DNA from 3 places in the Kitasatospora cystarginea genome. Region 2 is predicted to be linked to each of the others. Evidence: riboswitches for the same ligand, from Rfam matches in the RefSeq annotation. Region 2 holds a riboswitch; each other region holds the start of a gene.
What was found. Region 2 has a riboswitch for cobalamin ahead of ABD369_RS07025 (cobalamin biosynthesis protein). Riboswitches for the same ligand answer to the same signal wherever they lie in the genome.
Positions count from the first base shown of each region.

Region 1: linked by a shared signal. The riboswitch ahead of nicT (Nickel transporter NicT) and the one ahead of ABD369_RS07025 (cobalamin biosynthesis protein) in region 2 are both predicted to bind cobalamin.
Region 3: linked by a shared signal. The riboswitch ahead of cobN (cobaltochelatase subunit CobN) and the one ahead of ABD369_RS07025 (cobalamin biosynthesis protein) in region 2 are both predicted to bind cobalamin.

Region 1 covers NZ_BAAATR010000013.1:93,107-96,372, reverse strand. The annotation lists gene ABD369_RS16760 (isochorismatase family protein) at 1-295, opposite strand, end outside; gene nicT (Nickel transporter NicT) at 401-1,498, opposite strand; cobalamin riboswitch at 1,530-1,745, opposite strand; gene ABD369_RS16750 (ArsR/SmtB family transcription factor) at 1,830-2,192, shown strand; gene ABD369_RS16745 (TetR/AcrR family transcriptional regulator) at 2,293-3,036, shown strand; gene ABD369_RS16740 (hypothetical protein) at 3,125-3,266, shown strand, end outside.
Region 2 covers NZ_BAAATR010000004.1:289,243-292,508, forward strand. The annotation lists gene ABD369_RS07020 (cobyric acid synthase) at 1-536, opposite strand, end outside; gene ABD369_RS07025 (cobalamin biosynthesis protein) at 592-1,548, opposite strand; cobalamin riboswitch at 1,667-1,848, opposite strand; gene ABD369_RS07030 (alpha/beta hydrolase family protein) at 2,100-3,215, shown strand.
Region 3 covers NZ_BAAATR010000006.1:189,183-192,448, reverse strand. The annotation lists gene cobN (cobaltochelatase subunit CobN) at 1-1,369, opposite strand, end outside; cobalamin riboswitch at 1,600-1,751, opposite strand; gene ABD369_RS09815 (cobalamin biosynthesis protein CobG) at 1,827-3,068, shown strand; gene ABD369_RS09810 (precorrin-8X methylmutase) at 3,065-3,266, shown strand, end outside.

The sequences.
Region 1 (3,266 bases), on a different contig from region 2:
GGCCGTAGAACTCCTCAACCGCCGGCAGCCGCCCGTCCGCCGCGGGCACGACCCAGGCGACCGTGCCGCCGGCTGTCCGGAGTCCCTCGGCGAGGCGCGCGATGTTGGGCACGATGCCACGGCAGTACGGGTTCCCGGCCACGAAGAACGGCACCATGTCGACCACCACCAGCGCGGTGCGGGCCGGCACCAGCGACTGGTACGCGAAGCGGCGGCCGCGGCGCTCCTCGTGCCGGGCGTACTCCCGGCCCTCGATCCGCCAGTCGTGCGGCTTCGCCTCGGTCTCCGGCAGCACGAATCCCCCGATCCCCGGTCACGGCAGACCTCCAACCTACCTGGAAACCGGGCGAGTTGTACGTTGACCGGGGATCGGCGCGGCGCGGGTCGACCCGGGCCAGGTTCACGACCAGCGCTGCTCGACCTTGGCGAAGCGCCAGTAGCCGATCGCCGCGACCCAGACCACGAAGAACAGGCCGACGATCACGAACCCGACGTTGTCCAGACTCAGTCCGGCGATCCAGCCGGTCACCGGGTCGGTGAGGTCCAGCTTCTCGTGCAGGACACCGACCAGTTCGATGGTCCCGATGATGAAGGCGACCGCAATGGAGAGACCGGTGATGGTCAAGTTGTAGTACACCTTGCGGACCGGGTTGGAGAACGCCCACTGGTACGCGAAGTTCATGAAGGTGCCGTCGAGGGTGTCGAACAGGCTCATTCCGGCCGCGAACAGCAGGGGCAGGCAGACGATGGCGTACCAGGGCAGACCGGCCGCCGCGCCCGAACCCGCCATCACCATCAGGGTGACCTCGGTCGCGGTGTCGAAGCCGAGACCGAGCACCATGCCGACGGGGAACATCTGGCCGGGCCGGGTGATCGAGCGGGTGGCCCGGGAGAGGATCCGGTTCATCAGACCGCGCGAGTTGAGGTGCGCCTCCAGCTCGCGCTCGTCGTACTGGCCCGCGCGCATCGCCCGGAACACCTTCGCGATCCCCACCAGCGCGGCCAGGTTGAGCGCGGCGATCAGGTAGAGGAACACCCCTGAGGCGGTGGTGCCTATCATGCCGAGCACCTGGTGGGTCGTGGACTGGTCGTCCATCAGTGTCCCGGCCAACGCGGCACCGCCGGCCACCAGCGCCGCCATGATGACCACCATCGAGGAGTGGCCGAGCGCGAACCAGAAGCCCACCGAGACCGGGCGCTTGCCGTCGGCCATCAGCTTGCGGGTGGTGTTGTCGATGACGGCGATGTGGTCGGCGTCGAAGGCGTGCCGCATCCCCAGGGTGTACGCGGTCACGCCGAGGCCGATCCCGTAGACCTGGGTTCCGACCTGGTACTTCTCCGGCGCCACCAGGAGGATCAGGACTCCGAAGGCCAGCACGTGCATGGCCAGGATCACCGCCATCAGGCCGGCGGTCCGCACGGTGTCCTCGCGCTTCCAGCGGAAGGCGGGCAGGGCGGGGGCCGCCGCCGGAGCGGCTTCGGTTCTGGGCAGGGTCATCTGCGGGTCACGCTCCAGCACCTCGTGGATCCGTTCGTGAGATGCCGTGGCCGGTCTCCTGGCTGACGGGTCGAACGCACCCGCACCCGGCCTTCCCGGACGCGTTCTCGTCCAGTGGCCGCCCGTCCCTGGCGGGGGCGGGGATGATGCCGGTACTTCCCGATCACAGTGGCGAGGGCCGCTCCGGTCTGGGACTCCTGAGAGTCCGTCACCGGTCTTCCCGAGCACCACGGCGGGCACAACGGTAGGGGGCCGTACGGCACCACTGCAAGCCTGCACAGCTGTGCAGGTGTCGGGTATCACAGGTACCGCTGCTGCGAGAATGCCTGGCATGCATCTCGTCCCCGCCGACCGTGCCGACCGCAGGACCATCGACGGGCACCGGGTCTGCGAGGCGATCGCCGCGATCGGCGACACCGAGCACGTCCGGTCCTGGGCCGAACGCTTCGCCCTGCTCGCCGACCCCGGACGGCTCTCGCTGCTGCTCGCCCTCCACGAGACGGGACCGCTCGCCGTCACCGACCTCGCCGTCGCCACCGGCATGCGCGACCCGGCGGTCTCCCAGGCGCTGCGCCTGCTGCGCGCCGCCGGGCTGGTCAGCGGCGAGCGCGACGGGCGGATCATCCGCTACCGGCTGGTCGACCCCGCCGTCGCCGAGGTGCTGGCACACGGGGTGCTGGGCCACCGGGACTGAGCTGCGGTGTGCCCGATCCTCCCGACGGCCCGTGCGTAGCTTGTATCCTTCTGTTGTCAGCTGACGACCGATCCCCGCGGGCACGGCGAGGGAGGCGGAGATGGCAGCAGCGGAGCCCGACCGGGGCACTCCCGAGAAGCGCGGACGGCTGAGCCGGCCCCTGGTGCTCGCCGCGGCCGTCTCGCTGGTCGACCGGGAGGGGCTGGGCGCGCTCACCATGCGCCGGCTGGCCGCCGATCTGGGCGTGGAGTCGATGGCCATCTACCGCTACACGCCGGGCAAGGAAGCCCTGCTGGACGGCCTGGTGGAGGCCTACTTCGCCGAGGTGATCACCCAACTGCGGAGCTCGGCCGAGGCCACCGCGGCGGCCGGAGGCGGTCGGGCCTGGCGGGCGGAGCTACGCCGGATCGCCGGCGCCTTCGCCTCGGTGGCGCACGTCCACCCCGAGATCCTGCCGCTGGTGGCCACCCGCCCGCTGAGCGTCCCGATGGCCCGCCGCCCCGCCCCGGTGCTGCAGCTCACCGAGCATCTCCTCGCCGTGCTCGGCCGGGCCGGTTTCGACCACGCCACCTCGCTGATGATCTACCGGAGGTTCGTGGCCTGGAACCTGGGCTGCCTGCTGGTCGACAAGCGCCAGGTGATCGACGACCCCGACGAGCCGGACCCGATGCTGCGCCTGGGCCTGCACCGCCTGCCCGCCGACCGGTACCCGAGGCTGCGGGCGCTGGTCCCGCTGCTGGCGGACTACGACGACCAGGAGGAGCTGCTGGCCGGGCTGGACAGCCTGCTGAGTCGGATGCCCGACGCGCCCCTTGACTCGTTCTACGACGGAAGAGCACGCTGAAGATACAGCGTAAACATACGGAGTCACCCACACGCGGCGTCGTCGGCAGCGGAGCCGGACTCCGCGACGGCGCCCGGAAGAGGTCGCCATGTCCGATCGCGACAGAATTCTCCGGGTCCGCGTGACCGCGACGGATCCGACCGTCCTGCACACCCTCCTCCGCGAGAAGCGGCCCGACGTCGGCGGACGTCCCCACCGCGGTGCCGACCGGAGCATCAGCATCGAGGCGT
Region 2 (3,266 bases):
AGCGTGCCGTACATCGCGGCGAAGACCCCGCCCCGGTCGATGTCCCCGACCACCACCACCGGCAGTCCGGCGGCCGTGGCCAGCCCCATGTTGGCGATGTCCCGGTCCCGCAGATTGATCTCGGCCGGCGAGCCCGCGCCCTCGCAGACCACCACCTCGTACCGGCTGCGCAGATCGGCCAGGCACTCCAGAGCCCGCTCCAGCAGTACGGGCTTGCGCTCGCGGTAGTCCAGCGCGCCCACCTCGGCGACCGGCCTGCCGAGCAGCACCACCTGACTGCGGCCGTCGCCGCCGGGCTTCAGCAGCACGGGGTTCATCGCAGCCTCCGGCTCGATGCGGGCGGCCTGCGCCTGCATCGCCTGGGCGCGGCCGATCTCGGCGCCGTCGGCGGTGACGAAGGAGTTGAGCGACATGTTCTGCGCCTTGAACGGCGCCACCCGCACGCCCTGCCTGGCCAGCCAGCGGCAGATGCCCGCCGTGACCACACTCTTGCCCGCGTCCGAGGTCGTCCCGGCGACCAGCAGTGCCCCGCTCATGCTCCTCCGCTCCACTCAACAGTCCTTCTGCGGCCACTCGTTCCCGGGTTGCCGCTCACGACCGCCCCCGCCGCCAGGTCCACAGCGCCCGCCCGGTCACGGTGACCGCCAGCGCCAACGCCCCGACCCGTCGGGAGAGCTGACACGCCCGCTCGATGTCCGCCACCTCGACCGGCCGCAACTCCCCGCCGAGCACCGGCCGGTGCTCCACCCGCTCGCCGTACCGCAGCGTCCCGCCCAGCCGCACCCCGAGCGCCCCGGCGAAGCACGACTCGGCCTGCCCGGCATTGGGGCTCGGGTGCGCGGAGCCGTCCCGGCGCCAGACCCGCCAGGCGGTCCGCGGCTCGGGCGCGGCGGCCACCGTGAGCAGGGCGGTCAGCCGGGCACCGGGCCAGCCGGCCACGTCGTCCAGCCGGGCCGAGGCCCAGCCGAAGCGCAGATGGCGCGGCGAGCGGTGACCGACCATCGCGTCCAGCGTGTTGACGGCCCGGAAGGCGAGCAGCCCCGGCGTACCGGCCAGCGCACCCCAGGCCAGCGCGTTGACCACGGCGTCGGCGGTGTTCTCGGCCACCGACTCGACGACGGCGCGGGCGATCTGCTGCTCGTCCAGCGTGCTGGGGTCGCGGCCGCACAGGTGCGGCAGCCGCTCCCGGGCGGCGGCCAGATCGCCGGCCCGCAGCGAACGGCCGATCGTCCTGGCCTCCCGGGTGAGCGAGGTACCGCCGAGCACCGTCCAGGTCGCGGCGGCGGCCAGCGCCGCCTGCCCGTACCGGCTGCGCCCGAGCGCCCGCTCGGCGAGGTGCGCCCCGGCCGCGACCGAACCGACGCAGACTGCGGTGTACCCGGCGCCCGCCGCCCGCCGGTCGCGCCAGAGCGCGCGCTCCACCCGCCCGGCGGCGGCACCGAAGACGGCTACCGGATGCCCGCGCCGGGGGTCGGCGAGGACGGCGTCGGCCAGGTAGCCGGCGACACTGCCCAGTGCGAAGGCGGCGGCGCGGTTCAGGCGGGGCACGGTGCGGACACAGCGGCGGAGGCGGACCGCAAGGCGGGCACGGCCGGGTCGAACGGCGGCCGCACAGCGGCCAGGGCAGCCTGCATGGCGTGCGTGTCCTCACTCAGGGTCCGCGCCCTGGATCGACGTACCGGGGGCGAGAGTCTCCTGGCTCCCGGGTCGGACACACCCTCGGGCCTTCCAGCAGCCGGACGACCGGACCGCCGTGACCATGAGTCGAGCGTGCTCCCCGGTGACAGTGGCGGGACCGCGCCGGATTCGCACCGGCTTCCTCTGCATGCCTCCGTTTGGCTGAAAGATCCCACCACGGTCCGCGACCGGGAGTCAACAAACCGCGCGGAGGGCTTGATCACAGCCGTCTCGGCCGTCCACCGCCCACCGCGCGGCACACCGCACGGGGGTGGCGCCGGCTCCGCGGAGCCGCCCGGCTGCCCGCCGCCGCGAAGGCCCGGCCCACCGTCCGCACGGACGGACTACGCCCCGGTGGCAGGCCCGCCGTGCGGAGAGTGGACTGGAAGGTACCGCCCATGAAGGTCACACCGGGGAGCACTATGCGTTGGGGAACCGCCGCCGCCGTGGCGGCCACCGCAGTAGGAGCCGGAGCTGCGGTCATCCTGATCGGCCGCAGGGTGTCCGAGCGCACGGTCCGTCCGCAGCCCGGGAAGCCGGGCCTGGCCGCCACACTGCGGGTGCACGAGGTCGCCGCCGGACACGTCACCCTCACCCGGGCCCCGCAGACCGTACGCGCGGGCCGGTACGCGCTGGAGTGGGCCGGCGGCGGCCACGCGGTGGTCGGCGGGGTGCTGCGCACCGACATCCAGACCGTCACCCGCCGGCTGGAGCGTGCCGACAGCGGAACCCTCACCGTCGGCACCGAGGTCGAGCTGACCCCCCGGGTCCACCTCGGCGATCCGGCCACCGCCCTCGGCCTCGACTTCACCGAGACCGCCGCCCAGGGCGACCTCGGGCTGCTGCCCGCCTGGTACGTCCACGCCATGCGCGGCACCTGGGTGATCCTGGTGCACGGCCCGGGCGCCGACCGCACCCAGGCGCTCCCGGTGCTCCCGGTGCTGAACTCGCTGAAACTGCCGACGCTGACCGTGACCTACCGGGGCGACGCCGACGCCCCGCACCCACCGGACGGACTCGGCCACTTCGGTGAGACAGAGTGGCGGGACGTCGAGGCGGCCGTAGGGCTCGCCCTGGAGAGTGGCGCGGGACGGGTCGTGCTGTACGGCTGGTCGCTGGGCGCGACGATGTGCCTGTTGACCGCCGCCAGGTCCACCCGGCGGGAGTCGGTCGCCGGACTGGTGCTGGACTCCCCGATCCTCGACTGGCAGGAGAGCGTCCGCCGGGAGAGCGTCCGCGCCGGTGTCCCGGGTGTCCTCGCCGAGCTCGGCGCCCTGGCCGCCGAAGGCCGTACCAAGGTGGACCCGGCGGCCCTCGCCCGTCTCGCGGACGGTACTGACCTGCACCTCCCGACCCTGCTGCTGGGCAGCCCGGCCGACGGCATCGCACCGATCGAGGCCGCCCGCCGGCTGGCGCACCGCCGCTGGGACCTGGTGAGCCTGCACGAGGTGCCGGACGCGGAGCACGCCCAGCTCTGGAACGCCGACTCGGACGGCTACGCCGAGGTGCTGAGGCGCTGGCTCACTCCGCTACTCTGAAAACACTGTCACTCTCCGTAGATATTCAATCACATTAGCTGGAAGTGTCGA
Region 3 (3,266 bases), on a different contig from region 2:
GGACGGGGTTGCGGGCGAGCTGGTCCTCCGTCAGCCAGTCCTGGTCGTAGCCGCCGGCCGCGATCAGGGCGTGGATCAGCGCGTCACCCTCGTGTGCTGCTACTCGCCCGCTCGCCTCCGGGCCCTCTGACCCGGCGCCGACGCTCTTCGCTCCGGCACTCCCTCGTTCCTCGGTCGCTTGTCGCTCATCCCTTTCGGCACCGGCGGGCCCTTCGGCTCGGGGCGGGGAGGAGTCCAGCCCCGGCAGGTCGTCGCCGAGGTCCATGCCCTCCTCGCGCAGCCGGTGCAGCAGGCGGACCGCGCTGGCCGGGGTGTCCAGGCCGACCGCGTTGCCGACCCGAGCGTGCTTGGTCGGGTACGCGGAGAGCACCAGCGCCAACCGCCGCTCGGCGGGCGGGACATGGCGCAGCCGGGCGTGCCGGACCGCGATGCCCGCGACCCGGGCGGCGCGCTCGGGGTCGGCGGTGTAGACGGTCAGACCGTCCTCGTCCAGCTCCTTGAAGGAGAACGGGACGGTGATCAGGCGGCCGTCGAACTCGGGCACGGCGACCTGGGTGGCGGTGTCCAGCGGGGAGAGGCCGTCGTCGCTGTCCTCCCACTGGGCACGCGACCAGGTCAGGCAGAGCGCCTGCAGGATCGGGCGGTCGAGCGCGGCGAGCGCGCCCGCGTCCCAGGCCTCCTCGTCCCCGCCCGCCTGCGCGTCGGCCGGCCGGGTGCCGCCGGCCGCCAGCACGGTGGTGACGATCGCGTCGGCCTGGCCGAGTTCGGCGAGCAGTTCGGGCTCGGCGCCGCGCAGCGAGGCGCAGTACAGCGGCTTCGGGCGGCCGCCCTGGTCCTCGATCGCCTGGCACAGGGCCTCGACGAAGGCGGTGTTGCCGCTCATGTGGTGGGCGCGGTAGTAGAGCACCGCGACGACGGGGCCCTCGGCGGTCCGCGGGGTGCGCTCCAGGGGGCCCCAGGCCGGGGCCGAGACGGGCGGGGTGAAACCGTGGCCGGTCAGCAGCACGGTGTCGGAGAGGAAGGCGCCGAGCTCGGCCAGGTTGGCCGCGCCGCCGTGCGCCAGGTAGGCGTGCGCCTCGGCTGCGATCCCGGCGGGGACGGTGGACAGCTCCATCAACTGGGCGTCCGGCGCCTGCTCACCCGTCAGCACGACCACCGGGCGCGGGCCGGCCAGCAGCGCGTCCAGGCCCTCCTGCCAGGCGCGGCGGCCGCCGAGCAGCCGGACGACCACCAGGTCGGTGCCCTCCAGCAGCGCGGGCAGGTCCTCGGCGGTCAGCCGGGCCGGGTTCCCGAGGCGGTAGCGGACCGGGCCCGCACAGGCGCGGGCGCTCAGCAGGTCGGTGTCGGAGGTGGAAAGCAGCAGGATCACGCGACGGCCCTCCCGGCCAGGTCGGCGCCCCGTGCCGAAAGGTGTGCCGCGCGCGGCCGAGCCGCTGGTTGGTGCTCTGAGAGCGCTGAGCGACAGCCGACCGGCGATGGAGGGAGCGCAGGAGTGATGGGTGCCAGCGGCTCAGCCCGCCCGTCGAGCGGGCGGGACGCAGCAGCGCGTGCGGGCATGCGGCAGCGCACAGGTCTCAGGCCTTCCTCGGGGTCCGCGCCCCGGGCTAAGGGAGGACGGCAGGAGTTCCTGGCTCCCACGGCGGTGAACCGTGGTCACAGTGGCGGGACCGCACCGGGTTTGCACCGGTTTCCTCCCCTTGGCGCCGTCGCTGGCGTGGACGGCCCACAGGACCGCCCGGGAGCATCGTACGGGGTGCGGCTGGGCTGGGGGAGTGTGATCTGTTCCGGGCGGTGCATCCGGAACGGCAATCTGTATGCTCGCCGCCATGCCACCCGTACCCGACTCCGTCGCACCGGGCCCCGGTACGCCCGACCGCGGGCGTTCGGACGTCTGTCCGGGGGCCCTTCGTCTGCACACCGCCGACGACGGTTCCCTCGCCAGGATCCGCATACCCGGCGGGTTGCTGACGAACAGTCAGGCAGTGGTGCTGGCCGACGCGGCCGAGGAGCTGGGCGACGGCGCACTCGAGACCACCTCGCGCGGCAACGTCCAACTGCGCGGCCTGCCTTCGGACTCCGGTGGCGAACTCGGCCGCCGCCTGCGCGACGCCGGCCTGCTGCCCTCAAAGACCCATGAGCGGGTCCGCAACATCGTCGCCTCCCCGGCCGCCGGGCTGGACGGCCTCGGCCACGCCGACGTCCAGGACTGGGTGCGGGAACTCGACCGGCGGCTGTGCGCGAGCGAGAGCGCGGCCCGCCTCTCCGGCAAGTTCCTCTTCGCCCTGGACGACGGGCGCGGTGACGTCGCCGCACTGGACGCCGATGTGACATTGATCGCAACCGCAGGCGGCGGCGCCCTGCTGCGCCTCGGCCGCGCCGCCACCGCCCGCCCGGTGCCGCCCGGCGGGGCCGCCGAGCACGCGGTCCGCGCCGCCGAGGAGTTCCTGGAAATGCTGCGCACCAGTGGCGCCAAGGCCTGGCACCTGCGCGAGGTTCCCGGACTGCTCGACCCGGGCGCCGAACCGCTGCCCGCGCTGCCGGCCGCCACTTTGGCCCCGGGCGCACTGCCCGGCGGACTCTCCGTGGGCCTGCGCTTCGGCCGGGTGAGCGCCGCACGGTGGCGGCGGCTGGCCGCAGCCTCGGCCGGCGAGCTGCGGCTGACCCCCTGGCGCGGGATCGTCCTGCCGGGGGCGCCGGTCGACCGGCTGCCCGAACTGGCCGCGGCCGGCTTCCGCACCGCCCCCGGCTCGGTCTGGGAACGGGCCAGCGCCTGCACCGGACTGCCCGGCTGCGCCAAGTCGCGCGCCGACGTACGGGACGACGCCGCACGGGCGTTGGACGCGGCGCAGACCCCGGCCGCTGCCGGCCCACTGCCCGTGCACTGGTCCGGCTGCGAGCGGCGCTGCGGGCATCCGGCTGGGGAGTGGGTGGACGTCCTGGCCACCGGGCAGGGCTACCGGGTGACCCGCGTCGGCCCCGGGGTCGAGGCCCCGGGGGCGGGAGTGTCAGTGGATGTGTCGACGGAACAGATGGCGGAGGCGGTAGCCGAAGCCCGGAGGACCAAGTGATCGAGTACGAGAAGGACGGCGCGGCCATCTACCGCCAGTCCTTTGCCACCATCCGGGCCGAGGCCGAACTGGCCCACCTACCCGCCGACGTGGCGCAGGTCGCCGTGCGGATGATCCACGCGTGCGGCATGACCGACCTGGTCGACGACCTGCTCTGGTCGCCCGGCGTGGTCGCGAGCGCGCGCGCCGCGCTGCACG